DNA from 4 places in the Bradyrhizobium sp. SZCCHNS3002 genome. Region 2 is predicted to be linked to each of the others. Evidence: predicted binding sites of a transcription regulator. Region 2 holds the regulator's gene; each other region holds the start of a gene.

Region 1 (7,819 bases), on a different contig from region 2:
TCGACATCGTCTTGCGCTCGCTCTGCCCGAAGGCGAGGCCATAACCGCGGGTGAAGCACGGCGGCTCGGTCGCCGACCCCTTGAACTGGTTCACCATCTGGCATTCGGTCAGCTCGACCGATCCGAGCGGCACCGCGAAGCCGACCTCCTCGGCCACGAACTCGACCTCGACGTCCCCGAAGCGGATTTCGCCGGCAAAGGGATGGTTGCGGCCATAGCCGCGCTGGGTCGAGTAGCCGAGCGCGAGCAGAAAGCCCTCGTCGCCACGCGCCAGATTCTGCAGCCGCAGATCGCGATCGGCGGGAAAGCTCAGGGGATCGCGGGTGAGATCGCCGACCGGCGCGCCAACCTCGGCTTGCGGCGACGGCTCGATCAGCCCGTCCTGTCCGAGAATGTCGGTGACGCGCGGCGTCGGCGCATTCGGCGCCTCGGCACGGGCCGGCAGCTCCGGCTCGACGCCGGCCGCCAACTGCGGATCGAGCAGCCGATGCGTATAGTCGAAGGTCGGCCCGAGCACCTGGCCGCCGGGAATGTCCTTGAAGGTCGACGAGACACGCCGCTGCACCCGCATTGCGCCGGTATCGACCGGCTCGCTCGCGCCGAAGCGCGGCAGCGTTGCGCGGAAGGCGCGCACCAGAAAGATCGCCTCGATCAGATCACCGCGCGCCTGCTTGATCGCCAGCGCCGCGAGCTCGCGATCGTACAGCGAGCCTTCGCTCATCACGCGATCGACGGCGAGCCCCAACTGCTCGGAGACCTGCGCCAGCGACAGCTCCGGCACATCGCGATCACCCCGGCGCTCATGCGCCAGCAGCCGGTGCGCGTTCTCGATGGCGCGCTCGCCACCCTTGACGGCGACATACATGCCTCACTCTCCTGCGGAAACGAGCCGGGTCGTTCGCGGGATGGCGACGATGGACGAGCCATCGACCAGCACGACGTCGACACCACGCGGAAACAGCCTCTCATTGATCGACAGCCGCTCGAACAGGTCAGTCGGCGCGACCGTCGCACGGAACGATGTCGTCCCGTCGATGCCCGGACCACGCAGCTCGAACGCCGGACCTCTGGACAAGCTCGGCACCTGCAGGACCAGCGTCGTCGAGCGATCGGGATATTCGGCACTGCCGAGCGCGAATGAAGTCAGATCGGGAAGCGTTTCCGGGTCCGCCGCGACTGCAAAGCAGGCGAGCGCCGCGTCGGCGACGATCGGCGCCCCCGTGTGAAACTTGAGCCAGGCGCCGACCTCGGACGTGCCGGCGAGCGGCGCATCAAGCCAGATCGGCGTATCGTGATCGAACAGGGTTAACGCGATCGCGGCGGCACCTGGCATCAACGACGACGGCCGGCCGACATTGCCCTCGACCTGTCGCAGACTTCCCGGACGCGCCATGGCCTCCATGACGATACGGAAGGTGGATTGCGCGGACAGCACATTGTCGGCGAAGCCGGGCTGCAGATCGGAAGCGGCGGCACCCATCAGCCTTCTCCTCGCACCATCGTATAGAAATCGACACGCGTGGCCGCAGCCTGCTCCGCGCGGTGGGCCCGCGATGCACGCATCTGCGCCTGCAGCGGTGCGACCACCTGCGTCTCGATCGATCGCACATGGCTTGATGACTGGATCATCGCGTCACACAGCGCGATCAGGCGCGCCTTGCCGGCGTCGCGTCCCAGCACATAGCCGAACCCGACCTCGCCGCTCTCGAGCCGCACCGCGGCGCGCGACACCGTCGCCTCGCCGACATTGAACGGCGCACCGTCGCCGCCGATCCGTCCCCGCAGCATCACCAGGCCATTCTCCGCCGGACGAAGATCGCGATACTCAGGCACCGCGAGGTCATTCAGCCTGGCGCGGATGTCCGCATGCGAGGCATGCGCCAATACCCGCATCGCCGCCCTGCGCCGGTCCTGCATCGTGGTCTCGCCGTCCATCGTCATCCCGATCTTGCCGTCTCGAAGTTGTCTATGTTAATAGACAACTTCGTAGCGAAGCGCCATGACTGTTTGATGACATGGGCGTGATTTCAGGCCGGACAGCGGAGAGCCGTGGATGAGCATGCAAGGCGCCGACTCGGGCGTGGCGCTGTGGCGGCGGGTGGCCGACGGCATCGAGCGCGACATCGCCGACGGCCGCTTCGCGGCCGGAACGCGCCTGCCCGGCGAGACCGAAATCGCCGAAACCTATCGCGTCAACCGTCATACGGTGCGTCGCGCGCTCGCGACCTTGGCGGAGCGCGGCCTCGTGCGCGCCGAGCGCGGCAGCGGCACCTATGTCGAAGCGCCTCGTCTGTCATATCCTCTGAGATCGCGCACCAGGTTCTCCGAGATCGTGGGGGCCGGCGGGCGCGAGCCGCGTGGACAGCTGATCGCAGCGTCCGAAGAGCCCGCGACGCGCGAGCTCGCGCGCGAGCTGCGATTGAAGACGGGCGCACCATTGGTGCGGATCGAGGCGCTGCGTCTCGCCGACAAGACGCCGATCTGCGTGAGCACATCCTGGCTGTCGGCCGAGCGTTTCCCCGAGGCCGGCCACATCTTCGCGTCGGTGCGCTCGATGACGGCCTTGCTCGCCTATTACGGCATTCGCGACTATCGCCGCGGCGCGACCAGGATCACGGCGGCAATCGCCGACGCGAGCGACGCCGCGCGGCTCGACCTCGCGCTGGGCCGTCCGGTGCTGGTGGTCGACAGCACCGATGTCGATGCCGACGGGACGCCGCTCGTCAGCAAGCGCTCGCGTTTCGCCGCGGAGCGCGTGACGTTCGAGGTGGAGAGCTAGACCAGACGTCCGCTACTCCCCCGTGCGCGCTCAGTCGATGAGCGAGCCGTCCTGATTGAAGAACGGATGCGGCCCGTCGAAATCGCCGATCGGCACCTGATGGGTGACGACCGTTCCGAATCCCGGTCCTGGAAACCAGGCATGAAGGTGAAAGGCCGGCGGCTCGACCCGGAAGGATGGCGGGCGCAGCTCGGCCAGATCGAGCGCGACGGCATGGTTCGGCGCTGGACAGATCGTGCAGGGAATGCCTGCAAACCGGGTCAGCGTCGCGCGATGAACGTGACCGCATCCGATCAGTTGCACCCGCGGATGGCGCGCGAGGATCGCCGCGAGATCGTCGGCATTGCGCAGGTTCTGCCGGTCCATGTGCCAGATGCCGGTGGTGAATGGCGGGTGGTGCAGGAACAGCAGGGCCGGCCTTTCGCTGGAGGTGGACAGCCTGGCATCGAGCCATTGTAGACTCGCCTCGTCCAATTCGCCATGCGGATGGCCGGGCACGCTGGAATCGAGCAGAAGCAGATCGAGACCGGCCAGTTCCACATGCTGGTTCAGTGGCGCCGACTGCTCATGAGCAGCGCCGGGAAACGCCGCGCGCATCAGTTCGCGGGAATCGTGATTGCCTGGTACGGCGGCGAATGGAATCTCGAGGCCGGCAAGAAGATCTTTCAGATGATCGTACTCGGCCGGCGACGGCGTATCGGCGAGATCGCCCGAGATCACCACCAGATCGAGCTTCGGCGCGAACCGGTTGAGCTCCATGATGCAACGGGCCAGCGCACGCGCCGTATCGACGCGGCGGTAGGCGAGCCGGCCGGGCGCCTTGATGTGCAGGTCGGAGATCTGGGCAATGGTGACGGGGCTCTTGGTCATCGGCTGATCAACCCTTCTCCGGCAGCAGACGAATGGACTCGGGCGCAATCCGCAGGCCGATCCGCTCGCCCGCAGCGACCCTGATCGTATTCGGCGCGTCCACGGTCAGTGCGATCGAGGCGGCATCGCGGACGATGATCCGCTGCCGGTCGCCGGCAAAGCGGACGCTGTCGACGACGCCGCTCAGGCTCGATGCCGCGGGGTCGACGATCGCGATCGTTTCCGGCCGAACCATCGCCACCGCTTGGCTGCGCGGACCGGGATCGGCGATCGGCTGCCGGCCTCCCGGCAGAACGAGCTGGCCGCCGTCGAGCGGCGCCTCGATGATGTTGGCCGCGCCGACGAACTCCGCGACGAAACGATCGGCCGGCGCAAAATAGACCTCTTGCGGCGTCCCGATCTGGGCGATCGCGCCCTTGCGCATCACGACGATGCGGTCGCCGAGCTCCATGGCTTCAGCCTGATCATGCGTGACGTAGATCGCCGTGATGCCGAGCGTGCGCAACAGGCCGTTGAGCTCGCCGCGCAGGCGCTCCCGCAAGGCGGCATCGAGTGCGGTGAGCGGCTCGTCGAGCAGCAGCACGCTCGGGCGGATGGCGACTGCGCGCGCCAGCGCGACGCGCTGACGCTGACCGCCCGAGAGCTGATCGATGCGCCGGTCTTCAAGACCGCCCAGATTGGTCAGCGCGACCAGCTCGGCGACGCGCGCGGCGCGCTCCGGCTTGGCCACGCGGCGGATCTTGAGCCCGTAGCCGATATTGTCCGCAACCGTCATGTTGGGGAACAGCGCGTAGGACTGGAACACCATGCCGACATTGCGCTTCTCGATCGGCTGTCGCGTCAGATCCTTGCCGTCGAACAGCACGCGCCCCCCCGCATCGGGCGTTTCGAGCCCGGCCACGATCCGCAGCAGCGTGGTCTTGCCGCAACCGGACGGCCCCAGCAGCACCAGCGTCTCGCTCTGTGCGATGTCGAGCGTGGCCGGCGCGAGTGCGCACGTCCCGTCGGCAAAGGTCTTGCCGCAATTCTCCACCTTGAGGGCGGCTCCATGCCGGGTCATCGTGCTCACCGCAGGCTTCCTCTCTCGTCGACCCATTGCATGGCCACCAGCAGCGGGATGATCATGACGAAGAAGATCAGCGTGTAGGCGGACGCGACCTCGAGACGCATCGACGCATAGCTGTCGGCGAGGCCGACCGGCAATGTCTTGGTCAGCGGCGTGTGCAACATCCAGGTCAGGTTGAACTCTCCGAGAGATAGCGTCACCACCATCAGGCTGCCCGCCAGGATGCCGGGCGCGGCATTGGGAACGATGACGTCGATGAAGCGTCGCCAGGGCGCCGCGCCGACCGATGCGGCGCCCTCGTCGAGCGATGTCACGTCGATCGTCGAGAACACCGCCATGACGGACCGCACCATGAACGGCATCGTGAAGATCACATGGCCGACGAGGATGAACAGCCACGAGCGACGGAAGCTTCCGGCCCCGCCATAGGTGAGCAACAGCGCCAGCGCGATGGCGAGCCCGGGAATCGCGAGCGGCAAGGTGATGATCTCCTCGACCAGCCGCGCCAGCCGTCCGCCGCGAACGTACAGCGCGTAGGCCGCGGGAACACCGACCACGAGCGTGACCGCCAGCGTGCCCAGCGCGATCAGGATCGACGCCATGATCGTGCCCGCGTAGAGCTCCCAGACCTGGGCCACCCACTGCAAGGTCACGCCGGACTGAATGCCGCGAAAGTAGTTGACGGTCACACCCGCCACGATCGAAAGGCCGGCCGGCACGGCCAGGAAGGCAGCGACCAGCAATGTGAACAGCAGTTGAAGGATGAAGATGGCTCTGTCGCGCACGTGCCTACCCTGCCGCTGCCACGGAGCTGCCGGCGAAGGAGCGCGCCAGTGCCAGCATCAGCCAGGTCATCAGGCCAAGCCCGACCGAGAGCGCCGCCGAGGTGGCAAGGTTTCCGGCCAGCGTGAACTCCGTGTAGATCAGCATCGGCAACACGTCGATGTTCGTGGCCAAGGTGAATGCCGTTCCGAACGCGCCCATCGCCGTCGCGAACGCGATCGCGCCGGACGCGATCAGCGCCGGCGTCAAGGCCGGCAGGATCACGTCGCGCAGCACGGCCCAGGGGCCGGCGCCGAGCGAGCGCGCGGCCTCCTCCAGGCCCGGATCCAATTTCTGCGCGGCAGCCATGATCGTGAGGATCACCCGCGGAATCGAGAAATAGAGATAGCCGAGGAACAGCCCGTAGATCGAATAGGCGAATACGAGCTTGTCGCCGGTGAGCCGGGACGAGATCTCGCCGATCAGCCCCTGGCGGCCAGCCAAAAGGATGATCATGAAGCCGACCACGACGCCCGGGAACGCGAGCGGAAACGTCAGGATCGCGACCAGGAGCGCGCGGCCGGGAAACCGGTGACGCTGCAGGAACAGGCCGGCGATCGTCGCGATGACCAGGGTCGCGATCGTGGTGGCCGCCGCCAGCGCCAGCGTGTTGAGAAGTGTCGTGCGGTAGCGCGGCTCGAGGATGATCGCGAGATATTCGGCCAGACCGTGCGGTCCCTCGGCGCCGGTGACGAGCAGCCTCGCCATCGGAAGCAGGAAGAAGGCCGCGGTGACGGCTGCCAATGGCAGCAGGCAGAGCCGGACGAATGAACTGTGCGACATGTGATCAAGTGCGCCTCCGCCGGATCCTCTCCGGCGGAGGCGCGGTGCTCCTTCAGCGGACTTCGGACAGATAGCGATCGACGAAGCCCTTTTGCGCGGCTTCCATATCGCCCCAGTTCACGCTCTTGGCGCGGGCGTAGTCGCTGTCCGGCAGGAACTTGTTCTTCACCGCGTCCGGCAGCTCGATCGGGCGCGCCGGGCGCAGATAGGCATTGGTCCAGATCGCCTGGCCCTTGTCGGAGAGCAGATAGTCGATCACCTTCTTCGCCTTGTCCTTGTCGGGTGCGTTCTTCACCAGGCCGACGACGTAGGGGAAGACCACCGAGCCTTCGCAGGGAATCACGAACTCGAAATTGCCCTTCTCGGTATATTTCGCGCGGTAGGCGTTGAAATCGTAGTCGAACAGGATCGGGATCTCGCCCGAGACGACACGCGCGTAGGACGTCTGCTTTGGCACGATCGGATCGTTCTTGCGCAGGTCCTTGAAGAACGTGACGGCAGGTTCGAAATTCGCTTGCGAACCGCCGAGCGCGAGATTGACGGCGACGGCGCCGACATAGCCGACGGCAGCCGAGCTCGGGTCGAGATAGCCGACCATGCCCTTGTAGTCCGGCTTGAGCAGATCCTTCCAGCAGGCCGGGACCGGCTTGCCGCCAAGCGCATCCTTGTTCACGAACAGGCCGAGCGTACCGGAGTGGATCGTGGTCCAGTAGCCATCCGCATCCTTCAAGCCGGCGGGGACCTGATCCCAGTTCGCCGGCTTGTAGGCCTCGAGCGCGTCCTGCGTCTTCGCCTTCATTCCGAAGGTGACTCCGAAATAGCCGATGTCGCCGACTGGGTTGCTCTTCTCGGCAAGGATCTGCGCCAGCGCCTGGCCGGAGTTCTTGTTGTCGTGCGGAATGTCGTAGCCGAGATCGGTCTTGATCGCCTTGAGCATCGAGGCCCAGTCGGCCCATTCCGGCGGACAGTTGTAGCAGATGACGTCCGCAGCCTTGGCCGGCTGCCACGATGCGGCGACGCACAGCGCGAGCAGCGCGAGAACGAGGCGGGTGAGCTTCATGAAGATAGACTCCGTATTCCTGGCATCACGGCCAGTTCCGGAGCTTCCCCTAAAGGCGGCACATGAAGGATTTGCGACACCGGGTGCAGCACACACAGCGGACGCCGCACCCTGATCGTTCGTAGGCAAACGATCGCAACCTTCGGATGCCACGCCGTTCAAGCGATGGCGCGGCGGCCGATGATCGCAAACCGCAGCTTGCCCGAGATCCAGTCGATCGCGGCCACCGCCACCAGGATCATCAGGATCAGGAACGACACCTTCTGCCATTCCAGCACGCGGATCTGCTCGGCGAGTTGCAGCCCGATCCCGCCGGCGCCGACGATGCCGATGATCGTCGCCGAGCGCGTGTTGGATTCGATGAAGTAGAGCACCTGGCCGGCAATCACGGGAAGAACCTGCGGCAGGAGGCCGAAGCGGATCTCATGCAGCGCGCTGC
Region 2 (7,819 bases):
GCTGCTCTTCGTGCTCACCTTCTTCGTGCTGGCGAGCGCGCGCCTGATGCTCATGCGGCTCCAAGCCAAGGCGGGAAAATAAGCCATGTCCAGCGCAGATTCGCTCACCGCCGATACGCCGGTCAATCCGATCTATGCGCGCCGACGCCGCAGGGACATCGTGATCCGCGGCCTCTGCGTCGCCGCCGCGCTGTTCGGCGTCACCTGGCTGGCGCTGATCCTGTTCACGCTGTTCTATAACGGCCTCGCCGGCCTCAGCCTGCAAGTGTTTTCCGCCGACACCCCGCCGCCGGGCTCGAGCGAAGGCGGCCTGCGCAATGCCATCGTCGGCTCTCTGATCATGACGGTCATCGGCGTCGGCATCGGCGCGCCGCTCGGCCTGTTCGCCGGCACCTATCTGGCCGAGTACGGCCGCAACGACCGCCTGACCTCGGTGATCCGCTTCATCAACGACATCTTGCTGTCGGCGCCCTCGATCATCATCGGCCTGTTCATCTATGGTGCTGTCGTGGTGCCGATGGGCGGCTTCTCGGCGCTCGCAGGCTCGCTGGCGCTGGCGGTCATTGTCATCCCCGTGGTGCTGCGCACCACCGAGGACATGCTGCTGCTGGTGCCCAACCCGCTGCGTGAGGCGGCCTCGGCGCTCGGCCTGCCGCGATCGCTGGTGATCCGGCGCATCGCCTATCGCGCGGCGCGCTCGGGCCTGATCACCGGCGTGCTGCTGGCCACCGCCCGCGTCGCCGGCGAGACCGCGCCCTTGCTGTTCACCGCGCTGTCGAACCAGTTCTGGAGCCTCAACCTCTCCAAGACGATGGCCAACCTGCCCGTCACCATCAACAACTTCGTCCAGAGCCCCTATGCCTATTGGAAGCAGCTGGCCTGGAGCGGAGCCCTTCTGATCACTCTGGCCGTGCTCGCCCTGAATGTCAGTGCACGCATTCTCGGCGCCGAGAGGAACGCAAAATGACCGACCTGTCCGTATCCGTCAGCCAGCCCAATCCCGCCGCGCTGAACGGCAAGGTTTTGCCGGAAGCCCCCGCCAAGGTGACCGCGCGCAACCTGAACTTCTATTACGGCGATCACCACGCGCTGAAGAACATCAACCTGTCGCTGGGGACCAACCGCGTCACCGCGTTCATCGGCCCGTCCGGCTGCGGCAAGTCGACCCTGCTGCGCATCTTCAACCGGATGTACGATCTCTACCCGGGCCAGCGCGCCGTGGGCCAGCTCATGCTGGACAACACCAACATCCTCGATCCCAAGCTCGACCTCAACCTGCTGCGGGCCCGGGTCGGCATGGTGTTCCAGAAGCCGACGCCGTTCCCGATGACGATCTACGAGAACATCGCCTTCGGCATCCGGCTGTATGAGAAGATCTCCAAGTCGGAGATGGACGACCGGGTCGAGAAGGCACTGCGCGGCGGCGCGTTGTGGAACGAGGTCAAGGACAAGCTCAACGCTTCGGGCCTGTCGCTGTCAGGCGGCCAGCAGCAGCGGCTGTGCATTGCGCGCACCGTGGCGGTCCGGCCGGAGGTGATCCTGTTCGACGAGCCGTGCTCGGCGCTCGATCCGATCTCGACCGCCAAGGTCGAGGAGCTGATCCAGGAGCTCGCCGAAAACTATACGATCGCCATCGTGACGCATAACATGCAGCAGGCGGCGCGCGTCTCCGACAAGACCGCCTTCATGTATCTCGGCGAGCTGATCGAGTTCGACGACACCAGCAAGATCTTCACCTCGCCGAGCGATCGGCGGACCCAGGATTACATCACCGGCCGGTTCGGCTGACGCCGACGACATTGACTTCAGGAGATCATCATGGCCAGTGAACATACCGCCAAGGCGTTCGACAGCGATCTGCAGGATCTCACCCGGCTGGTGTCGGAAATGGGCGGCCTCGCCGAGCGTCTGATCGTCGATTCCGTCGATGCGCTGGTGCGGCGCGACATCGCACTCGGCCAGAAGGTGGTCGCCACCGACGCCGAGGTCGACAAGCTGCAGCGCATCATCGAGGAGCGCGCCGTTCTTACCATCGCCCGGCGACAGCCGATGGCGGTCGACCTGCGCGAGATCGTCGGTGCGATGCGGGTCGCCACCGATCTGGAGCGCATCGGCGATCTCGCCAAGAACATCGGCAAGCGCGTCGCGGCGCTGGAGAGCGACTTCCATCCGCTCAAGCTGATCCGCGGGCTCGAGCACATGACCGACCTGGTGCAGTCGCAGGTCAAGACGGTGCTGGACGCCTATGCCGCGCACGACCTGCCGGCGGCGATGACGGTGTGGAAGGGCGACGAGGAGGTCGACGCCATCTGCACCTCGCTGTTCCGCGAACTCCTGACCTACATGATGGAGGATCCGCGCAACATCTCGTTCTGCATCCATCTGATGTTCTGCGCCAAGAACATCGAGCGCATCGGCGATCACGCGACCAACATCGCGGAGACCGTCTTCTATATGATCGAAGGCCAGCAGATCATGGACAAGCGCCCGAAGGGCGACATGACGAGCTTCGCATCGACGATCCCCGGCAACTGAGAGAGACGGTTCTGACATGGGCGCCCGAATTCTGGTGGTGGAGGACGAGGAGGCGCTGACGACGCTCCTGCGCTACAACCTCGAGGCCGAAGGCTACGAGGTCGAGACGGTGGCGCGCGGAGACGAGGCCGACACACGGCTGAAGGAGCGCGTTCCCGATCTCGTCGTGCTCGACTGGATGCTGCCGGGCCTGTCCGGCATCGAGCTGTGCCGCCGCCTGCGGGCGCGGTCCGAGACCCGGCAATTGCCGATCATCATGCTCACCGCGCGCGGCGAGGAGAGCGAGCGCGTGCGCGGCCTCGCGACCGGCGCCGACGACTACATCGTCAAGCCGTTCTCGGTGCCCGAGCTGCTGGCGCGCGTGAAGGGCCTGCTGCGGCGGGCGAGCCCGGAGCGGCTGGCGACCGTGCTGTCCTATGGCGACATCGAGCTCGACCGCGAGAAGCGCCGCGTGGCGCGCTCGGGACGGCCGATCGATCTCGGCCCGACCGAATACCGCCTGCTCGAGTTTTTCCTGGAGCATCCCGGCCGCGTGTTCAGCCGTGAGCAGCTGCTCGACAGCGTCTGGGGCCGCGACATCTATATCGACGAGCGCACGGTCGACGTCCATATCGGCCGCCTGCGCAAGCTGCTCAATCCGGGCCGCGAGCAGGACCCGATCCGCACCGTGCGCGGCGCCGGCTATGCGCTCGATGATCGCTTCGCCAAGAGCGAGCAGGTGTAAGGGGCGATCGGGCGTGAGGACGAAGCAGGTGTGAGGCGCGAGGGAGCCCGATTGAGGAGATCGTGGTCCGCTTTCCGCCACGCCGCCGCCGTCTTGATCGTGTCTGCTTCGTGGCCCGTCACGATGTTTCGGTCCCAGCGGACGCCCTTGATCAAGACCATCATCATATCTCTAGCCGTGCTGCTCGGCAGCGCGGCGGGCGCCGCGGCCGCCGAGCTCGAAGACGCGGTCGCCGCGGCGGGAAACGGACAGCACGCCGCGGCGATGCGCCGCCTGCTGCCGCTGGCCGCCAAGGGCGATGCGCGGGCGCAGTTCGACGTCGGCTTCATGGAGGCCTTCGGCTGGGGCCAACCGCGCAACCCCGCCGAGGCGCTGGCGTGGTATCGCAAGGCCGCCGATCAGGGCCTCGCCGTCGCCCAGCATTATCTCGGCATCGCCTATGTCAACGGCGAAGGTGTCGCGAGCAATTATGGCGAAGCCGGCCGCTGGTTCAGCCGCGCGGCAGCGCAGGGCTTCGCCCAGTCGCAATACATGCTGGGCCTGATGCTGCTCGACGGTCGCGGCGTGAAGCAGGACGTCGTGCAGGGCTACGCCTGGCTGGTGATGGCGGGTCGCAGCGGCGTGCGATCGGCCGGCCGCGACGTGCAGAGGGTCAAGCTGACCGAGCCGCAGCGCGTCCAGGCCCAGAGCGCCATTGCGGCCTGGCGGCCGAAGCCGGAATCGGCGGAGGCGGGCGTCGCCGCTCCGCGTCCGGAGCAACTGCTCGGGCTCGACCGCCACATCGGCGAGGTCGTCGATCCCACCTCGTGGCCGGCGTCGTCGATCGGCGTCGTCACCGTCGCGCAATACTCGACCGGCGGCTGGTGCACCGGCACTCTGGTCGCGCCGCGCGTCGTGCTCACCGCCGCGCATTGCGTGTTCAACGGCGTCGCGCAGGTCAGCCCCGGCAATGTCCGCTTCCTGGCCGGCATGAACAGGGGCACGCCGGCGGCATCGTCGGTCGCCGACAAGCTGATCGTGGCGCCGGACTTCGTCCCGACCCGGCACGACAGATGGTCGCTCGACCGCTCGCCCGCCGATTGGGCGCTGATCGTGCTGAAGGATGCGCTGCCGTCGAAGCCGGTCGCGGTCAAGGCGCTGACGCGCGAGGAATTGCAGGCTGCGACCAAGGCTGGCGCCATTTCCGAGATCGGCTACGGCCAGGAGCGGCGCTATTCGCCGACCGGCCAGCGCAATTGCAGCGCCGGCATGACCAGCGATGCCCGGCTGCTGACGGTGCATTGCCTCGCCAATTTCGGCTATTCGGGCTCGCCGATCCTGGCCGAGGTCGGCGGGCAGCCGACCGTTGTCGGCATCTTCTCGGCGTTCCACGAGGAGACCCGGCTGATGTTCGCCGCGCCCGCAAGCCAGTTCGAGGCCGTCGTGCGGCGCGAGATTGCGGCGCAGAGTGCCTCGGCGCGGTGAAGGGGGAGGGGACGAGAGAGGTCCCGCCGCTGGTCACGATCTGTGCGCGACTGGATAGCGGGTTGCCAAGCGAGCGGGCGATCCGGCAAGTGCAGCCGATTTTTTCCTGTAGCTTTCGCCTGCAGCGGGGCTTTACCGAACTGGCCTGGCTCTTGCTATAGTTCGAGTATGACGATTGTTCCAATTGATCATCCTCGTGCCCCGCGGCTGCTGTGGTGGCGGTCGCAGCCCGGCAGGACCGTTGCGCTCGTCGCTGGGCTGGTCGCGGCCAATGCGGTGGCCTGGGCCTGGGCATTCGCGCTCTACGCCGACCGGCCCGCCATCGTCGGCACCGCGATGCTGGCCTGGCTGCTCGGACTGCGCCATGCCGTCGATGCGGACCACATCGCGGCGATCGACAATGTGGTGCGGAAGCTCGTGCAGGACGGTCGCGCCCCGCGCGCCGCCGGCCTCTATTTTGCGCTCGGCCATTCCAGCGTCGTCGTCATCGCCACCATCGTGGTGAGCCTGGTGGCCGGCGCAGATCTCTTGAGTGAGGACAGCGCCATCCGTGCGATCGGCGGCACCATCGGCACCTCGGTCTCCGCAGGCTTCCTGCTGCTGATCGCCTTCGCGAATCTGGTGCTGTTCGTGAACCTCTGGCGCCGCCCATCCCACCCCCATTCCGACATGGATGCCGCCGGTAGCGCCGGGCGGGGCCTGCTCATTCGTCTGCTGCGGCCGGTGCTCCGCGTCGTGTCCCGCGCCTGGCACATGTACCCGCTCGGCTTCCTGTTCGGCCTCGGCTTCGACACCGCCAGCGAAATCGGGCTGCTCAGCCTGTCGGCGACCGAGGCGGCGCGCGGGGCGAGCCTGGCGCATGTGCTGGTATTCCCGGCGCTGTTCGCGGCGGCGATGGCCACCGTCGACACCGCCGACAGCATGCTGATGGCTGGCGCCTATCGCTGGGCGCTCACGGATCCCGCGCGTAAGCGGCGCTACAATCTGGTCATTACCGGCGCCTCGGTCGCGATCGCGCTGGTGATCGGCGGCGTCGAGGCGGTCGCGCTGCTGACGCCCCGGCTTGGCTTCACCGGCGGATGGGCCGAGGTCGTCACTGCGCTGGGCGATGATCTCGCCAACCTCGGGATCGTCGCCATCGGACTGTTCGGCCTGATCTGGGCGGGTGCCATGCTGCTTGGCCGCCGTCCGGGCGGTTCCGAGGATGCGCCGGGTGAGGAGCTTGCCAGCGTTCGCGCCGGGGCGCTAAACCCGAGGACGAAATAGGATCGAGCGCGCGGGTACGGATGATGGCCGGCTCGGACGAAATGACCAGGATGCTGTGGCTGCAGGGCGCGAGCTGCGGCGGCTGCACGATGTCGATCCTGGAAAGCGGTGCGTCCGGCTGGTTCGACGAGTTGCGCCAGTCCGGCATTGACCTGATCTGGCATCCCTCTGTCAGCGAAGAGACCGGGGACGAAGTCGTCGAACTGTTGGAGGCGATCCGCGACGGCCGCGAGCGGCTCGATCTGCTGGTGCTCGAAGGCTCGGTCGCACGCGGGCCGCATCTGAGCGGCCGCTTCAACATGCTCGCCGGCACCAACCGCTCGATCTATCACTGGCTGCTCGATCTGGCGCCGCTGGCCGACTACGTCGTCGCCGTCGGCAGCTGCGCGGCCTATGGCGGCATTCCTGCTGCCGGCATCAACCCGACCGACGCGGTCGGATTGCAGTTCGAGGGCAGTGACATCGGCGGCGCGCTCGGCGCGGGATTCCGCTCGAAACGCGGGCTGCCGGTGATCAACGTCGCAGGCTGCGCGCCGCATCCGGGCTGGATGATGGAAAGCCTGCTGGCGCTCACCTCGGGCGATCTGACGGCAGACGGCCTCGACGCAGTCGGCCGTCCGACCTTCATCGCCAATCACCTGGCTCATCACGGCTGCTCGCGCAACGAGTTCTACGAGTTCAAGGCGAGCGCTGAGACGATGTCCGAGCGCGGCTGCCTGATGGAGCATCTCGGCTGCCGGGCGACGCAGGCGGTCGGCGATTGCAATCAGCGCTCCTGGAATGGCGGCGGCTCCTGCACCAAGGGCGGGTACGCCTGCATCGCCTGCACCTCGCCGGGCTTCGAGAGCACGCAGAACTATCTGGAGACGGCGAAGCTCGCGGGCATTCCCGTAGGCCTTCCGACCGACATGCCGAAAGCCTGGTTCGTGGCGCTCGCCGCGCTGTCGAAATCGGCCACGCCGCGCCGCGTACGGGTCAATGCGACGGCGGATCACGTCGTGGTGCCGCCGGGCCGGGCCAGTGACAAGCGCCGTCCATGACGCGGATCACGGTCGGGCCGTTCAATCGTGTCGAAGGCGACCTCGAGGTCAGGCTCGATATCGAGAGCGGCCGCGTCACCAGGGCGGAAGTGACGGCGCCGCTCTATCGCGGCTTCGAGCAGATCCTGGAGGGGCGGCCGCCGCTGGACGCGCTGGTGATCGCACCGCGAATCTGCGGCATCTGCTCGGTGTCGCAATCGATCGCCGCCGCCGCCGCGTTGCGCCAGGCCATGGGCATTGCGGCAGCGCCAAACGGCATCCTCGCGGCCAACATTGCCCATGCGGCCGAGAACGCGGCGGACCATCTGACGCATTTCTACATCTTCTTCATGCCGGACTTCGCCCGCGACGCCTACGTCGCGCACGCTTGGCATTCGGCTGCGGCCGAGCGTTTCGCGGCGACGAAGGGCAGCGCGGCTCGCGAAGCGTTGCCGGCGCGCGCGCGGCTGCTCGAGATCATGGGCCTGATCGCCGGCAAATGGCCGCACAGTCTTGCCTTCCAGCCGGGCGGGACCACGCGCGCGATCGAGCTCGGCGAGCGCGTGCGCCTCAACGCGATCGCGGCGTCGTTTCGCGGTTTTCTTGAACGCGCCGTGTTTGCCGACAGGCTGGAGAATGTGCTCGCCTTGTCGACGTCGGACGAGCTCGACCGTTGGCGCGAGGGCCGCGCCGGCGACTTCGCGCATTTCCTGCGCATCGCCGACGCGCTCGATCTGGCGCATCTTGGCCCGGGCTCCGGCCTGCTGATGAGTTTCGGCGCTTATCACGAGTCTGACAGTGCGCACTTCCG
Region 3 (7,819 bases), on a different contig from region 2:
CGACGGGTCTGACCGGACGGGCGGCCTGACATGACATCCATCACCGACGCGACCCTGCCGATCACCCCGCGCGCGATGCGCGACGAGATGATCGTGTTCGTCATCATGGCAGCGCTGCTGGCGATCGTGCCGTGGACCGGGCTGTACCCGTTCTTCGTCATGCAGGCGCTGTGCTTCGCGCTGCTCGCCTGCGCCTTCAACCTCCTGATCGGCTATGGCGGCCTGTTGTCGTTCGGCCACGCGATGTTCCTGGGAACGGCCGGCTATTGCAGCGCCCACGCGTTGAAAGTGTGGGGGCTGCCGCCCGAGCTCGGCATCCTCACGGGCGTTGCCGGATCGTTCGTCCTGTCGGTGATCACCGGCTACATCTCGATCCGCCGGCAGGGCATCTATTTCGCGATGATCACCCTGGCGCTGTCGCAGCTCTTGTACTTCATCTATCTGCAGGCGCCGTTCACCCATGGCGAGGACGGTATCCAGGGCATTCCGCAGGGGCGGATGTTCGGCATCCTCGACCTGTCCAAGCCGACGGTGCTGTATTACGTCGTGCTGGCCGGTTTCCTCGCCGGCTTCCTGCTGATCTTCCGCACCATCAACTCGCCGTTCGGCGAGGTGCTGAAGTCGATCCGCGAGAACGAGCAGCGGGCGATCTCGCTGGGCTATAAGACCGACCAGTACAAGCTGCTCGCCTTCATCCTGTCGGGGACGCTGGCTGGCCTCGCCGGTGCGCTGAAGGTGTTCGTCGCCCAGAATGCCTCGCTGACCGACGTCGAGGTCGGGATGTCCGGCCAGATCGTGCTCATGACCCTGGTCGGCGGGCTCGGCACCGTGTTCGGCCCCGTCGTCGGCGCCTTCGTGATCGTCGGCATGCAGCAATATCTGTCCGGCTTCGGCCAGTGGGTGACGGTGATCCAGGGCGGCATCTTCGTCGCCTGCGTGCTCACCTTCCGCCGCGGCGTGGTCGGAGAAATCGCCCATCTGTTCAAGCGATCCCTCTAAGCTATTGATCTGTAAAGAGATTGTCGAAAGGGCAGAAAGCGGTGGATGAACCGGCCACCGCTTCTGCTGGTGCGCGATCCGGAGTATGACAGTTCTGTGACGGGCCGGCCCTGGCCCGTTTCGGAATGGATGGATCTCGTCCCATGCTGCACTGGTTTCGCGCCGTTCTCCCGCGGGAGGAGCGGTTTTTCGATTTGTTCGCCCGCCACAACAAGGTGGTGATCCAAGGCGCGCATGCGCTGCAGGACATGCTTAAGGGCGGTGACGACATCCTCAGGCACTGCCAGCGCGTCAGCCAGCTCGAGAACGAGGCCGACAACATCACGCGGGAGGTGCTGACCGCGGTCCGCCGCACCTTCATCACCCCGTTCGACCGCGGCGACATCAAGAACCTGATCACCTCGATGGACGACGCCATCGACCAGATGCAGCAGACCGCCAAGGCCGTGGTGCTGTTCGAGGTCAAGGAGTTCGAGCCGACCATGCGCGAGATGGGCACCTTGCTGGTCGATTGCGCCAATCTGATCGGGAAGGCGCTGCCGCTGCTGCAGGCGATCGGCCAGAACGTGCCGATGATCACCGCGATCACCGAGGAGATGACCAAGCTCGAGGGCCGGGTCGACGACCTCCACGACATCGGGCTGAAGGAGCTATTCCTCAAGCACCGCAACGCCAACACGATGGACTTCATCGTCGGCGCCGAGATCTACGACCATCTGGAGAAGGTCGCCGACCGCTTCGACGACGTCGCCAACGAGATCAATTCGATCATGATCGAACAGGTCTAGGGTAGGGCCGCGCCGTGGACGCTCAACTCGGCCTTCCGATCCTGGTTGGCCTCATCGCCGTCGCACTCGCCTTCGATTTCCTGAACGGCCTGCACGACGCCGCCAACTCGATCGCGACCATCGTCTCGACCCGCGTGCTCCGGCCGCAATATGCGGTGTTCTGGGCCGCGTTCTTCAATTTCGTGGCGTTCAGCGTGTTCGGACTGCATGTCGCGCAGACCATCGGCACCGGGATCATCGATCCCGCGATCGTCGACGCCCACGTGATCTTCGCGGCCCTGGTCGGCGCGATCGTCTGGAACCTGGTCACCTGGGCGGCCGGCATTCCGTCGTCGAGCTCGCACGCGCTGATCGGCGGCCTGGTCGGGGCAGGGGTCGCCAAGGCCGGCATCTCGGCCACCGTGTGGAGCGGCCTGTCCAAGACCGTGCTCGCGATCGTGCTGTCGCCGCTGGTCGGGCTGGTGCTGGCGATGATCCTGGTTGCGATCGTGTCCTGGGCCTCGGTGCGCTCGACGCCGTTTGCCGTGGACCGGGCCTTCCGCATCCTGCAATTCGCTTCGGCCTCGCTGTATTCGCTCGGCCACGGCGGCAACGACGCGCAGAAGACGATGGGCATCATCGCGGTGCTGTTGTACTCGCAGGGCCATCTCGGCGAGCAGTTCACGGTGCCGTTCTGGGTGGTGCTGTCGTGCCAGGCCGCGATGGCGCTGGGCACGCTGATGGGCGGCTGGCGCATCGTCCGGACCATGGGCCTGCGCATCACCAAGCTGAATCCGATGCAGGGCTTCTGCGCCGAGACCGGCGGCGCCATCACGCTGTTCCTGGCGACGTTCCTCGGCGTGCCCGTCTCGACCACCCACACCATCACCGGTGCCATCGTCGGCGTCGGCGCCGCCCGCCGCGCCTCGGCGGTGCGCTGGAACGTCGCCGGATCGATCGTCTATGCCTGGATCTTCACGATTCCGGCCTCGGCCATCGTAGCGGCACTGAGCTTCTGGCTGGTGTCGGTGCTCAGGCACTAAAGACGGCGGGACCGTCCTGAAACGTTGGGGCCTCATGGTTCGAGACGCGCCGCAAGCGCGGCGCTCCTCACCATGAGGGTTTGGGGCTGGATCTGGTCCGCAAAACGGACTCCGCTACAGATTCAGACCTCGTCCTGAGGAGCGCGCCGCTTGGCGCGCGTCTTGAAGGACGGCCGTGGGCGGGATGCGGGGTCCGGGCGGGCCACGGTCAGGCCGGTTAACTCCCCGGTTGGAGTTGCGGTGCAAAACGCCTATATGGAGGGCGCGCGGCGGCCGTGATCCCGCGCCTTTTCATCACATAGCGCTCTCTCTGGCCTCAAAACGACGTCCGCCGCCTCATGTCCGATTCCGCCGTCACCACTGAACAGCCGTCCCGCTCCGCGCTCTCCGATGAGGTCGCGCGCCGGCGCACCTTCGCCATCATCTCGCATCCGGACGCCGGCAAGACCACGCTGACCGAGAAGCTCTTGCTGTTCGGCGGCGCCATCAACCTCGCCGGCCAGGTCAAGGCCAAGGGCGAGCGCCGCAACACCCGCTCGGACTGGATGAAGATCGAGCGCGAGCGTGGCATCTCGGTCGTCACGTCGGTGATGACCTTCGAGTTCGAGGGCCTCGTCTTCAACCTGCTGGACACGCCGGGCCATGAGGACTTCAGCGAGGACACGTATCGCACGCTGACCGCAGTCGACTCCGCCGTCATGGTGATCGACGCCGCCAAGGGCATCGAGGCGCGCACGCGCAAGCTGTTCGAGGTCTGCCGCCTGCGCGACATCCCGATCATCACCTTCATCAACAAGATGGACCGCGAGAGCCGCGACACCTTCGACCTGCTGGACGAGATCGAGAAGACGCTGGCGCTCGACACCACACCGATGACCTGGCCGGTCGGCCGCGGCCGCGACTTCATCGGCACCTATGACGTCAGAGACGGCGGCGTGCGCCTGCTCGAAGGCGGTGGCGCCAAGACCGGCGCGGCGCAGCAGATCGCGATCTCCGAGCTCGGCAAGCTCAACGCCAATCTCGACATGGGCCAGATCACCGACGAGCTTGAGCTGGTCAAGGAAGCCTGCAAGCCGTTCGACCTGGAGGCGTTCCGCGAGGGCCATCTGACGCCGGTCTATTTCGGCAGCGCGCTGCGCAATTTCGGCGTCGGCGATCTCCTGGAAGGTCTCGGCCGCTACGCGCCGTCGCCGCGCGCGCAGGAGTCCAACCTGCGCAAGGTCGACGCCGCCGAGCCGCGCATGAGCGCCTTCGTCTTCAAGATCCAGGCGAACATGGACCCGAACCATCGCGACCGCATTGCGTTCGCGCGGCTGTGCTCGGGCAAGCTCAACCGCGGCATGAAGGCCAAGCTGGTGCGCACCGGCAAGACCATGCCGCTGTCGAGCCCGCAATTCTTTTTCGCGCAGGACCGCTCGGTCGCGGACGAGGCCTTCGCCGGCGACGTCGTCGGCATTCCCAACCACGGTAGCTTGCGCATCGGCGACACGCTGACCGAGGGCGAAGACCTGACCTTCGTCGGCGTGCCGAGCTTCGCGCCGGAAATCGTCCGCCGCGTCCGCCTCACCGATGCGATGAAGGCCAAGAAGCTCAAGGAAGCCTTGCAGCAGATGTCGGAGGAGGGCGTCGTGCAGGTGTTCCGTCCGCGCGATGGCGCGCCGGCGCTGGTCGGCGTGGTCGGACCGCTGCAGCTCGACGTGCTCAAGGCGCGGCTCGATGCGGAATATTCACTGCCGGTCGAGTTCGAGATCTCCGAGTTCTCGCTGGCGCGCTGGATCTCCTGCGACGACAAGAAGAAGCTCGAGGCGTTCATCGCCGCCAACAATTCCGGCGTCGCCGACGACGTCGATGGCGACCCCGTGTTCCTGGCCAAGAACGAGTTCTATCTCGGCTACACCAAGGAGCGCGCGGAGGGCATCGTGTTCTCCAACGTCAAGGACGTGAAGAAGAAGGCGTGAGGGCTGGCTCCGTTGTCAGCCGTCATTCCGGGGCATCGCGCAGCGATGAACCCGGAATCCATCTTGCCTCTGGTTCTGTCGCCCGATGGATTCCGGGCTCGCCCTGCGGGCGCCCCGGAATGACGTGGGGAGAGAGTTCCCTGCAAAACTCGGGGCTGCTCACAGCTCGATGATGCCGCGCCTTGCCGCGTGCGCCACCGCATCCGTTCGCCCGGTGGCGTCGAGCTTGTCGAGCAGCGAGCCGACGTGGAATTTCGCGGTATGCACGGAGATGCCGAGGCTGCGGGCGATCTCCTTGTTGGAGCGGCCCTCGGCCATCAGCGCCAGCACGTCGCGCTCGCGCGCGGTGAGCTGAAAATCACCGATCGCCTGGCCGTCGATCCTGTCGTCGCCGCTGCGCGCCTCGTCACTGCCATGCAATGGCGCGATGGCGACGTCGGCGCTCTCGCCGGGCGCGACCAGCGTCAGGCCCGTGACATCGCCGAGCAGCGCCGCCAGCCGGTCGGCGAGCTCGGCATCGTCGACCGCGATTGCGATCCTGATCGGCCCGCGCGCCTCCTCGCTCACGCCGGCCTCTCGCCGATGGACAGGGCGAACTGCACCGGCTCGCCGGCACGCAGCGCTGCGACCTCGACGACGGCGCCGACGCTGTCCGGACCGAGTTCGCGCATCATCGCGCGCATGCCCCTGAACGGCTCCTTGTTGAGAGCGGTGATGACGTCACCCTGGCGCAGGCCGGCGGCCGCGGCCGGGCCGCTCTTGTCGAGGCTCATGATCATCGCACCGAGCCCGTCATCGAGCCGGACCGGCTGCAGGCCGGCGCCGAGATAGCCGCGCGCGATGCGACCATGCGTCTCGAGCTTGCTGGCGACCCGCTCGATCGTGGCCGCGGGTATCACGAGCGTCCGGCGCGGGCCGCGCACGGCCATTCCGATCGCGTGGCCTGCAGCGTCGAGCACGAGGCCGCCTTCGGAGCTGTGGCGCAGCCGGGTGTCGAGCTCGATCCGCGCATCGATGTCGCCGCCGCGCAGGCTGCGCCACGGGCCGGCGGATTTCGAGACCATGGCGAGCGCTGCGACCGGCGTGCCCTGGTCGGCGGCGGCGATGACCGCGAGCGAGCCGAGCGCGGGCACCTCGCCGGAGAGTTTGACTGGCGCCGCCGCGCCGCCATCGAAGCGGAGCAGGGCGATGTCGGTGGTGTGATCGCGGCCTGCCATCCCGGCGGGACGTGTGGTGCCGTCGGCGAAGACGATAGTGACGTCGCCTTCATCGGCCAGCGCCTCATCGGCGGTGACGATGAGGCCTGATTTCCGGACGAAGCCGGAGGCGCGCAAGCGGTGCGAGTGGACCGAGACCAGAGACGGTGCGACCGCGGCGACGGTCGTCGAAAGCGCTGATGAGAGCGAGGAGAGGGTGGACAGATCGGACATCGCGGGCTCCATAGGTTGATCCCAATGTGGAGCGTCGGTCGGCGTTTCGGAACTCCCCGGATGGGCAGGCTATGAGTTGAACTCAGAGCGTCTTCCGCGACTTCGGCAGCGGAAACGCGAGATCGCCGTGTTTCGACGTCTTCAGCCCCAGCCCGACCAGCGCCTCGGCGAAGCGCACGGCGGCGGCGACGCCGTCGATCACGGGAATGCCGAGCTCGGTCGAGAGATCGCGCGCCAGATCGGCCATGCCGGCGCAGCCGAGCACGATGGCGCCGATCCCGTCCTCGCGCAGCGCCGCCCGGCATTCGCCGAGCAGCGTGCCGCGCACATTGGCCTCGGGCTTGTCGAGATCGAGCACGGCGACGTCGACCGCGCGCACCTTGCGGCAATGCTGCTCCATGCCGTAGTTGCGCACGAGGTGCTCCGCGATCACCTTGGTGCGCGACAGCGTGGTCACGATGCTGAAATGGGTGGCGACGAAGCTCGCCGCATGCATCGCGGCTTCCGCGATTCCGAGCACCGGCACGCCCGACAATTCGCGCGCGGCGAGCAGGCCGGGATCGCCGAAGCAGGCGATCACATGGGCGTGGCAGCCCTCGGCGTCGCCGGCTTCGATCTCCTTGAGCATGCCGACCGCGGCAATCGCCTCGTCGTAGTGCCCCTCGATCGAGGCGGCGCCGAACCGCGCGGTGCGGCCGACGATCCGCGTCGACGGGCTTGCGCTGGCCTGGGCCGCCTTGGCGATCAATTCGGTCATCGTCACCGTCATGTTCGGGTTGATGACGTTGATCACGGTCTCGCTGTGGCTCATCGTCGCGTCCGTCCGTTGTCGCATCCTGCCGTGTTCTAGCCGAGTTCCGCAGGCACGGTCGAGGGCCGTTCGCGATGCGGGAACGCGCAGACGTGAACGGGATTGAGCTTGCGAATTCTGCGATCGGATCCAGCTTGGAGTCCATTCCAGCCCGAGAGTCCCATGCTCCGTGTCGTCGTGCTCGTCCTGTTGATGGTGGCCGCTCCGGCCACCGCCGACGCGCGCCGCCAGCAGATCAATCCGGTGCCGTTCGCGCACACACCGTGCAGCGTGCTCGACGAGGGACCATGCACGCCGTCGTTCTGCAGCGTCTACGGGCCGTGGCCGTGCATTCCCGAGATGAACTATCCCTATGGCCAGAACCTGCAACTGACCATCGAGAGCCGGCCCGCCAAGGATCAGGAAGCCAAATATCAGAAGCCGGATCACGATCTCGACACGATCGGCGATCTGTTCGCAGCGCTGCGTGCATGCTGGACGCCGCCGCCGGAGGACAACGCCCGCGCCGGGATGCAGATGACGGTGCGCTTCAGCTTCAAGCGGACCGGCGAGATGATCGCGCCGCCGCGCGTGACCTTCGCAACATCAGGCGCCCCGGCCGACACGCGTGCGACCTATCTGAAGACGATCAATGCCTCGCTCGACGGCTGCCTGCCGCTGAAGTTCACAAAAGGGCTGGGCGGCGCGCTCGCCGGCCGGCCGATCGCGATCCGCTATGTCGAGAATCGTGATCTGAAGAACACGTCGGAGCGGTGATGGCTTCGCCCGCTGGGCACGACCTCTCGACCGCCCCGTGTCTCGCGCCCATCGT
Region 4 (7,819 bases), on a different contig from region 2:
GGCCTCCTCGAGCTGGCGCTGCGTACGCGTTATGGCGACCAGGCACTGCGCTACGCCTATCCGCTGGCGTCCTGGACCATCGAGCAGTCGACGGATTCGACGAAGCGCATCATCACGCTCGCAACGCCCGACGGCTTCAGCGTCCGGTTCGCGATTCCCGACGATCAGCAGAACGTGCTCGGCGAGGCGCTGCTGATGCGATACCCGTCGGCACCGGCGATCCGGCCGAACTGATCGCGCGGGGACCGATCCGAACGTTGGTCAGGCCAGGGATTTCCTGCCTGTTTCGAGGGCGGCGGCCGGCGCGTCGGCGTCCTCCGATGCCCTGCGAGAAGCACGATGGCCGTCATATGTGTTGCCGTTACCGTCTCCGATCACTGGGTCGGTCAGCAACCGTCGCGGCCGGATCACAAGCCGCTCCACAATGCTGCGGCACGGTGCCGCGCCTTTGACAAGTACCTCAGGGCGCGATCGTCTGTTTCTTATAATCTTGAACCCGTTCGCGCCGCCGCGACACCACCACGTCGAGCTCCACTGGTCGGGCCCTGATTGGAATTGTTTCGAATTGGACTTGCGCATGTTGACTGCTGATGAGATCGTGCACGTCAGGTCGTCGTTCGACTTGGTATTTGCCAATGCTACACAGATGACGACGACGTTCTATGACCGCATCTTCGAGCTCGCGCCGGAATGTCGGACGATGTTTCCCGCCGACATGGACGTGCTGAAACGGGACTTCATCGCGACCCTGGCGGTCCTCGTCGGCAGCCTCGATCAGACGACTGGTCTGTTGTCCAGCACCGACATCCTCGGCCGCAATCATGCGCGCTATGGCGTCAGGCCGGAGCACTATCCGGTGGTCGGCGAAGCGCTGCTGTGGACCCTCGCCAAGGGACTTGGTCCGCAATGGAATGATGAGGTCGAGCAGGCCTGGCGCAAGGTCTACGGCATCATCGCCCAGCGCATGATCGCCATCTCGGCCCGCGCGCGGCGGCCCTGATCATGATCTAGCTGCGCACGATCGAGCCGGAGCGGCCGACGAGACGCGCGAGCTGCTTGAAGCGTCCGCCGACGCGGTCGGCGACGAGGTCGACCATCTGGTGCTCGAACACCAGCATCAGCTTGCGGTCCTGGGTGCGGAAATGCGTCGCTGGCAGCACGCCGGGCCGCGCCGCCGAGATCAGATGCGCGACGCGAAACGCGGTGCCGAGCAGGCGCGCACGATCGATCTGAGCCGGGCTCAGCTGCTCGGTGAGAGCAGGCGGCTTCGCCTCGTTGCCCAATCCCTCGTAGCGGAAGAACACCGACAGCGCGGCGAAGATGCGGCCCTCATGGCTGATCGAGCCGAAATTGCCGTTGAGAATGATGCCGTAGGTCTGCTCGCCGCGATGGTCCGGATGCATGCGCCAGCCGATGTCGGACAACAGGCAGGCCGCGTGCCGCAGCCGGCGCTCGTCCTCGGTCTCGCGGATGTGCATCACGCGGAACAGGCGGTCGGTCCAGTCGATCAGCTCGCGGGCATGCTGGGCCGAGCGCGACAACAGCTCGTTGAGGCCCTGCGCCGCGCAGAGCAGCCCGTCCTTGGCGCGCTCGGCGTCGGGAAGCTTGGAGTAGAGCAGGCCCTCGCGCACGCCGAAGGTCGAGAACACGACGGTCGTCGGCCTGGCGACGCGGATGATGTGCTCGAGCACCAGCGCGGCATAGGCGAGCAGCGGGCGCCGCGCCTCGGCGATCGCTTCGATGTCGGCCAGCATGTCGGCGGCGACGAGACGGCGCAGCCGGCGCACGAAGGCCAGCGCGTCGGCCGCCGGGATCGCATAGCCGTGCATCACCCCGAGCGGATAGCCGCTCTGGATGATGTGGATGCGCGCCAGCGCGCGCCAGGTGCCGCCGACCGCGTAGAAGGTGCGGCCCTCGCCGGCCAGCAGCTGCGGCAGGTCGGTCAGCGCCTCGCTCGCGATGCGCTGCGCCTTCTTCAGCGATTTCTCGGCAAGATCCTGCAGCGCAAGGCTGCCGAGCGGCAGGGTGACGCCGCTGCGGACCTGGTGCCCGCGCACGTCGATCAGCTCGAGTGAGCCGCCGCCGAGATCACCGACGATGCCGTCGGGCTTGTGAATGCCGGAGATGACGCCGAGCGCCGAATAGCGCGCCTCTTCGGCGCCGGTGAGGATCTGGATCGGGGCGCCGCAGATCTTCTCGGCCTTGGCGATGAAATCGGGGCCGTTCGAAGCATCCCGGCAGGCGGCGGTCGCGATGGCATGAACCTGCCCCACCCGCTGCACCTTGCACAGCGCACGGAAGCGCTTCAGCGCGGTCAGCGCCTTGTCGACGGCATCAGATGCGAGAAGGCCGGTGGTCTGGACCTCGCGACCGAGCCCACACAGCGCCTTCTCGTTGAACACGGTGACGAGACTACGTTCCATCGCCTGGTAGACGACGAGACGGACCGAATTCGAGCCGATGTCGATGACACCGACGCTCGTGGCCCTCGTGCGGGGCGGCTTCACCACGGCATATCCCGGCGCAGAAGGCCCCGATGCAGACAGCCCCTATGAAGGAGAGCGTTCATTCCGGCGCGTGAGCCGGCGCGGCGATGATTCCTTGAGCGACTTTCCACGGCCGGACAGACTCGGATTCGTCATGAAGTAATTGTGCAGGTTGAACGGCTCCTCGCCCTTCGCGGCCTTCATACGCGTTGACGACCCATCCGGCAACAATTGCCAGCTCTGCTCGGTATCCTTCAGGTTCGCGACCATGATCTGTTCCAGGACCTGCTGATGCACGGTAGGGTTCTGAAGCGGGCACAGCACCTCGACGCGGCGGTCGAGATTGCGCGGCATCATGTCGGCCGAGGAGATGTAGACGGCGGCCTTGGCGCTCGGCAGGCCCTGACCCATACCAAAGCAGTAGATGCGGCCATGCTCGAGGAAGCGGCCGATCACCGATTTGACGCGAATGTTCTCCGACAGTCCGGGGAGGCCGGGACGCAGGCAGCAGATGCCGCGCACGATCAGCTCGATCGACACGCCGGCCTGCGAGGCCTCGTACAGCGCGTCGATGATGTCGGGATCGACCAGCGAGTTCATCTTCATCCAGATCACGGCCGGCTTGCCCTGGCGGGCGAAGCTGGTCTCGCCGTGGATGTGCTCGATGATGCGCTTGCGAAGCGTGAGCGGCGACACCGCCATCTTCTCGATGTCGATCGGCTCGGCATAGCCGGTGATGTAGTTGAACACCCGCGTGACGTCGCGGCCGATCACCGGGTCCGACGTGAAGTAGGACAGGTCGGTGTAGATGCGCGCCGTCACCGGATGATAGTTGCCGGTGCCGGTGTGGACATAGGTGGTGAGGCTGCCGCCCTCGCGGCGCACGACCATCGACAGCTTGGCATGCGTCTTCAGCTCCAGGAAGCCGTACACCACCTGTACGCCCGCGCGCTCCAGGTCGCGGGCCCAGCGGATGTTGGCCTCCTCGTCGAAACGCGCCTTGAGCTCGACCAGGGCCGTCACCGACTTGCCGGCCTCGGCGGCCTCCACCAGCGTGCGCACGATCGGCGAATTGTTGGAGGTCCGGTACAGCGTCTGCTTGATCGCAACGACGTCGGGATCGCGCGCCGCCTGCTGCAGGAACTGCACGACGACGTCGAACGACTCGTAAGGGTGATGGACGATCAGGTCCTTCTGCCGGATGGCGGCGAAGATGTCGCCGCCATGGTCGCGGACACGCTCGGGATGGCGCGGCACGTAGGGCGCGAATTCGAGGTCGGGCCGGTCGACCCGCGTCAGTTGCGACAGCTCGTTCATCGCCAGCACGCCGTCGACGACGAACACCTCGTCATCCGTCGTGGACAGCGCATTCTGCACGAAGCGGCGCAGCTCCTCCGGCATGTTGGCCTCGATCTCGAGCCGGATCACCGAGCCGCGGCGGCGCCGCTTCAGCGCTGTCTCGAACAGCCGCACCAGGTCTTCGGCTTCTTCCTCGATCTCGATCTCGCTGTCGCGGATGATCCGGAAGGCGCCCTGGCCCTTCACGGTGTAGCCCGGAAACAGCCGGCCGATGAACAGTCCGGTCGCCTGCTCCAGGGTGATCAGGCGGATCACGCCATCCTTGGAGCCGGGGAAGCGGATGAAGCGGTCGATCTTGCCGGGCATGCGAATGAGGGCGTTCATCGGACGCCCGTCCGCGGAGCGGATCAGCTGCAGCGCCACCGTGAAGCCGAGGCTCGGGATGAACGGGAACGGATGCGCCGGATCGATCGCGAGTGGCGTCAGCAGCGGGAAGATGTTGGCGAGGAAATGGTCCTCGATCCAGGCGCGCTCGCTCCTGGTGACGTCCTGACCGTCGACCAGCACGATGCCGAGCTCGCCGAGAAACTTGCGCAGGTCGCGCCAGATCGCCTGCTGGTCGATGGCGAGCTGCGACACTGTCTCGTTGATCAGCTTCAGCTGCTCGGTCGGCGTCAGCCCGTCGGGGCTGCGCTCGGCGATGCCCTCGCGGACTTGGGCGCGGATGCCGGCGACGCGCACCATGAAGAATTCATCAAGGTTGTTGGCGGAAATCGACAGGAAGCGCACCCGCTCCAGGGCGGGATGGCGCGGATTGACCGATTCCTCCAGAACGCGGCGGTTGAAGTGAAGCCAGGACAGCTCCCGATTGATGAATCGCTCGGGGCTCGAGGCAATCTCGATGGACGGCGCCGAGACCGGTGCTTTCTCTGAAATTTCAGTAACTTGCTCGGTATCCATAGGGAATTCGATCCATATCCGTCCAGTCGCGAATGGTCGACCGTAGCCCAATCTGGGTGACCAGGGGATGACGTTGCCGGCACCATTGAGGTTCCGTCATCAACCGCCGTCAAGATGGCCGCCGGTCACGCCGGGCGGAGCAGCTCCGCCGCCAGCGCCCGGGTGACGGGGCGTCCGAGCCGCAGCGACTCGTTGTCCAGCAGCGCGATGGTCTGGCGTGCCGCCGCATAGGACCGCTCGATGTGGCTGGCGAGATAGCTGACCACGGTTTCGTCGATCGCCATTTGCCGGTCGGCGGCCAGCTTGACGATCAGGGCCCGGAACAGCTGGTCGTCGGGCGGCAGCAGCGTGACCACTGGGACGGCACGCAGCCGCGACCTCAGATCGGCCAGGGCGATCGGCAGGGCCGCCGGGGCCTCGCGTGCCGTGATCAGCACGAAGGCCTCGTCCTGGCGGGCCAGGTTCAGCAGGTGAAACAGCGCCCGCTCGTCGAGACCGGTTGCGGTCAGATCCTCCAGCACCAGCGCGCCGGTGGCGAGCGCCCCGGGGACCACGCCTGCCTCAAGGGCATGCGCGGACAGCGATCGGGCGCCTGCCTGCTCGGCCCAGATCGCGGCGAGGTGGCTCTTGCCGGAGCCGTCGGGGCCGACCAGGAACATGGTCCGCGCCGGCCATTCCGGCCAGGCGTCGACCAGAGCGAGCCCGGCCGCGTTGCCTGGACCTTCGAAGAAATTGTCCCGCGTCAGGCTCTCCGCATGCGGCAGCGCGAAGGCCAGCTGACGAGGGGGGATATGGCCGGCCAAGATCGAATTGCTCCGTATCGTGTGGTGCGTGAGGTCAGGACGGGCCCTCCGCGGAGGATCACCGGACCTCGATGGTGCTCATGTGGCGCACCCAGTCGACGAGATACAGCCCGACCGACACGAGGGTAAAGACGGTGACCAGCACCATCAGCACCACATCGTAGGGCCTGGGCTCGAAGCCGAAGCTGAGCGAGGCCAGCACAAGCGCCGCGAATCCCACCTGGGCGACCGTGTTCAGCTTGGAGACCATCAATGGCTTCATCGCGACCGGCCTGTCGAACAGCCAGGACACGATCACCGCCGAGACGATCATGATGTCGCGCGAGACCACCAGGATGACGATCCAGCGCGGGATCGCGCCCCAGATGCCAAGCGTGACGAAGATCGAGACCAGCAGCGCCTTGTCGGCGAGAGGATCGAGCAGCGCTCCCAGCTCGGACCGCAGGTTGAAGCGCTTGGCCAAGAAGCCGTCCACGGCGTCGCTCACCCCCGCGACCACGAAGACCAGAAACGCGATCTCCATCTGGCCGGCCGCAATGGCCCAGACGACGATCGGAACCAGCAGGATTCGACCCAGCGTGATCAGATTGGGGATACTGTGGGGAATGGTCACGCAGCGGGTCCCGACGACGACTCGATCAAAAGACAACCCGATTCCGAAACAGGGCGAACCGGTACGGTTCCTAGATAGTGTGGGGACGAGCCCCTTGCGAGCCATTGCGCGCGGCCGGATTCCGACGTAACCAGCGGCCAGATTAGGGGTTTTTACCATGACCGAGCGCAAGAACGGGCTCACTTATGCAGATTCGGGCGTCGATATCGATGCCGGAAACCGTCTGGTCGATCTGATCAAGCCCATGGTGCGCGCAACCGCCCGCGCCGGTGCGGATGCCGAGATCGGCGGCTTTGGCGGCCTGTTCGACCTCAAGGCCGCTGGATTCAAGGATCCGGTGCTGGTCGCGGCGACCGACGGCGTCGGCACCAAGGTGAAGATCGCGATCGAGACCGGGCTGCATGGCGGCATCGGCATCGACCTGGTCGCCATGTCGGTCAACGATCTCGTCGTGCAGGGCGCCGAGCCGCTGTTCTTCCTTGACTACTTTGCGTGCGGCAAGCTCGACCCGGAGGCGACGGCGTCGATCGTGGCCGGTATCGCCGAAGGCTGCCGGGAATCCGGCTGCGCGCTGATCGGCGGTGAGACCGCGGAAATGCCGGGCCTCTACAAGGACGGCGACTACGATCTTGCCGGTTTCGCGGTCGGCGCGGCGGAGCGTGGCACGCTGCTGCCGTCTCCCGACATCGCGGCCGGTGACGTGGTGCTGGGGCTCGCATCCTCCGGCGTCCACTCCAACGGCTATTCGCTGGTGCGCAAGATCGTCGCCCAGTCCGGCCTCGGCTTCGATGCGCCGGCGCCGTTCGCGCCGGTCCTGACTCTCGGCGCGGCGCTGCTGACGCCGACCCGCCTCTATGTGAAATCATGCCTTCGCGCCATCCGCGAGACCGGTGCGGTGAAGGGGCTCGCACACATCACGGGCGGCGGCTTCACCGACAACATTCCACGCGTGCTGCCGAAGCATCTCGGCGTTTCGATCGACCTGACGGGCCTGCCGGTGCTGCCGGTCTTCAAATGGCTGGCGGAGCAGGGCGGCATTGCCGAGCGCGAGCTCTTGCGCACCTTCAATTGCGGGATCGGCATGATCGCGATCGTCAAGGCCGAGGCCGTCGATGCCGTCATCGAGGTGTTCACCGCGAATGGCGAGCACGTCGCGCGGCTCGGCGAGGTCGTTGCTGCGACAGGCGACGAGCGGGTGATCTACACCGGCGCCCTCGATCTGGCTCTGTGAGACGAGTGTGCCGATGAAGCGCCGCGTCGCCATCCTGATCTCGGGCCGTGGGTCGAACATGGCCGCGCTGATCCACGCGGCGGCGCAGCCGGAATTTCCGGCCGAGATCGCCGTCGTGATCTCCAACCGGGCCGATGCGGCCGGGCTGCAGAAAGCGCAGGAGAGCGGCGTCGCGATCGAAATCATCGAGAGCAAGCCGTTCGGCAAGGACCGCGCAGGGTTCGAAGCCAGACTGCAGCAGGCGCTCGATGCACGCGGCATCGAGATCATCTGCCTGGCCGGTTTCATGCGCCTGTTCACGGCGGAGTTCGTGCAGCGCTGGTATGGCAGGATGCTGAACATTCACCCGTCGCTGCTGCCATCATTCCCCGGCCTCGATCCGCATGGCCAGGCGCTGCGCGCCGGCGTCAAGCTGTCAGGCGCCACC

Evidence for each region. Region 2 encodes PhoB, which activates phosphate uptake and scavenging genes when phosphate is short. Its sites were predicted from a motif close to TGTCATNNANCTGTCAT; they were not measured.
Region 1: phnF (phosphonate metabolism transcriptional regulator PhnF) is a predicted target of PhoB. The motif match lies at 2,000-2,016, and genes of this name have one in related genera.
Region 3: QW845_RS04090 (DUF47 domain-containing protein) is a predicted target of PhoB. The motif match lies at 1,085-1,101, and genes of this name have one in related genera.
Region 4: QW845_RS03670 (RNA degradosome polyphosphate kinase) is a predicted target of PhoB. The motif match lies at 4,802-4,818, and genes of this name have one in related genera.

Annotation. Positions count from the first base shown of each region.
Region 1 is NZ_JAUHHY010000010.1:164,439-172,257, forward strand. Features, by position in the region: gene QW845_RS21990 (carbon-phosphorus lyase complex subunit PhnI) at 1-865, opposite strand, end outside; gene phnH (phosphonate C-P lyase system protein PhnH) at 869-1,480, opposite strand; gene phnG (phosphonate C-P lyase system protein PhnG) at 1,480-1,935, opposite strand; gene phnF (phosphonate metabolism transcriptional regulator PhnF) at 2,054-2,779, shown strand; gene QW845_RS22010 (phosphodiesterase) at 2,810-3,649, opposite strand; gene QW845_RS22015 (ABC transporter ATP-binding protein) at 3,657-4,709, opposite strand; gene QW845_RS22020 (ABC transporter permease) at 4,715-5,500, opposite strand; gene QW845_RS22025 (ABC transporter permease) at 5,505-6,320, opposite strand; gene QW845_RS22030 (ABC transporter substrate-binding protein) at 6,373-7,380, opposite strand; gene phnE (phosphonate ABC transporter, permease protein PhnE) at 7,539-7,819, opposite strand, start outside.
Region 2 is NZ_JAUHHY010000005.1:351,258-359,076, forward strand. Features, by position in the region: gene pstC (phosphate ABC transporter permease subunit PstC) at 1-82, shown strand, start outside; gene pstA (phosphate ABC transporter permease PstA) at 86-967, shown strand; gene pstB (phosphate ABC transporter ATP-binding protein PstB) at 964-1,788, shown strand; gene phoU (phosphate signaling complex protein PhoU) at 1,819-2,535, shown strand; gene phoB (phosphate regulon transcriptional regulator PhoB) at 2,552-3,259, shown strand; gene QW845_RS13485 (trypsin-like serine protease) at 3,407-4,723, shown strand; gene QW845_RS13490 (HoxN/HupN/NixA family nickel/cobalt transporter) at 4,892-5,989, shown strand; gene QW845_RS13495 (HupU protein) at 6,013-7,029, shown strand; gene QW845_RS13500 (nickel-dependent hydrogenase large subunit) at 7,026-7,819, shown strand, end outside.
Region 3 is NZ_JAUHHY010000001.1:886,405-894,223, reverse strand. Features, by position in the region: gene QW845_RS04100 (branched-chain amino acid ABC transporter permease) at 1-29, shown strand, start outside; gene QW845_RS04095 (branched-chain amino acid ABC transporter permease) at 31-999, shown strand; gene QW845_RS04090 (DUF47 domain-containing protein) at 1,143-1,787, shown strand; gene QW845_RS04085 (anion permease) at 1,802-2,809, shown strand; gene QW845_RS04080 (peptide chain release factor 3) at 3,148-4,767, shown strand; gene QW845_RS04075 (helix-turn-helix transcriptional regulator) at 4,927-5,334, opposite strand; gene QW845_RS04070 (S1C family serine protease) at 5,331-6,197, opposite strand; gene QW845_RS04065 (aspartate/glutamate racemase family protein) at 6,280-7,008, opposite strand; gene QW845_RS04060 (hypothetical protein) at 7,171-7,764, shown strand.
Region 4 is NZ_JAUHHY010000001.1:798,451-806,269, reverse strand. Features, by position in the region: gene QW845_RS03685 (hypothetical protein) at 1-234, shown strand, start outside; gene QW845_RS03680 (globin family protein) at 578-1,000, shown strand; gene ppx (exopolyphosphatase) at 1,008-2,507, opposite strand; gene QW845_RS03670 (RNA degradosome polyphosphate kinase) at 2,550-4,745, opposite strand; gene QW845_RS03665 (DnaA ATPase domain-containing protein) at 4,871-5,548, opposite strand; gene QW845_RS03660 (CDP-alcohol phosphatidyltransferase family protein) at 5,607-6,161, opposite strand; gene purM (phosphoribosylformylglycinamidine cyclo-ligase) at 6,319-7,392, shown strand; gene purN (phosphoribosylglycinamide formyltransferase) at 7,406-7,819, shown strand, end outside.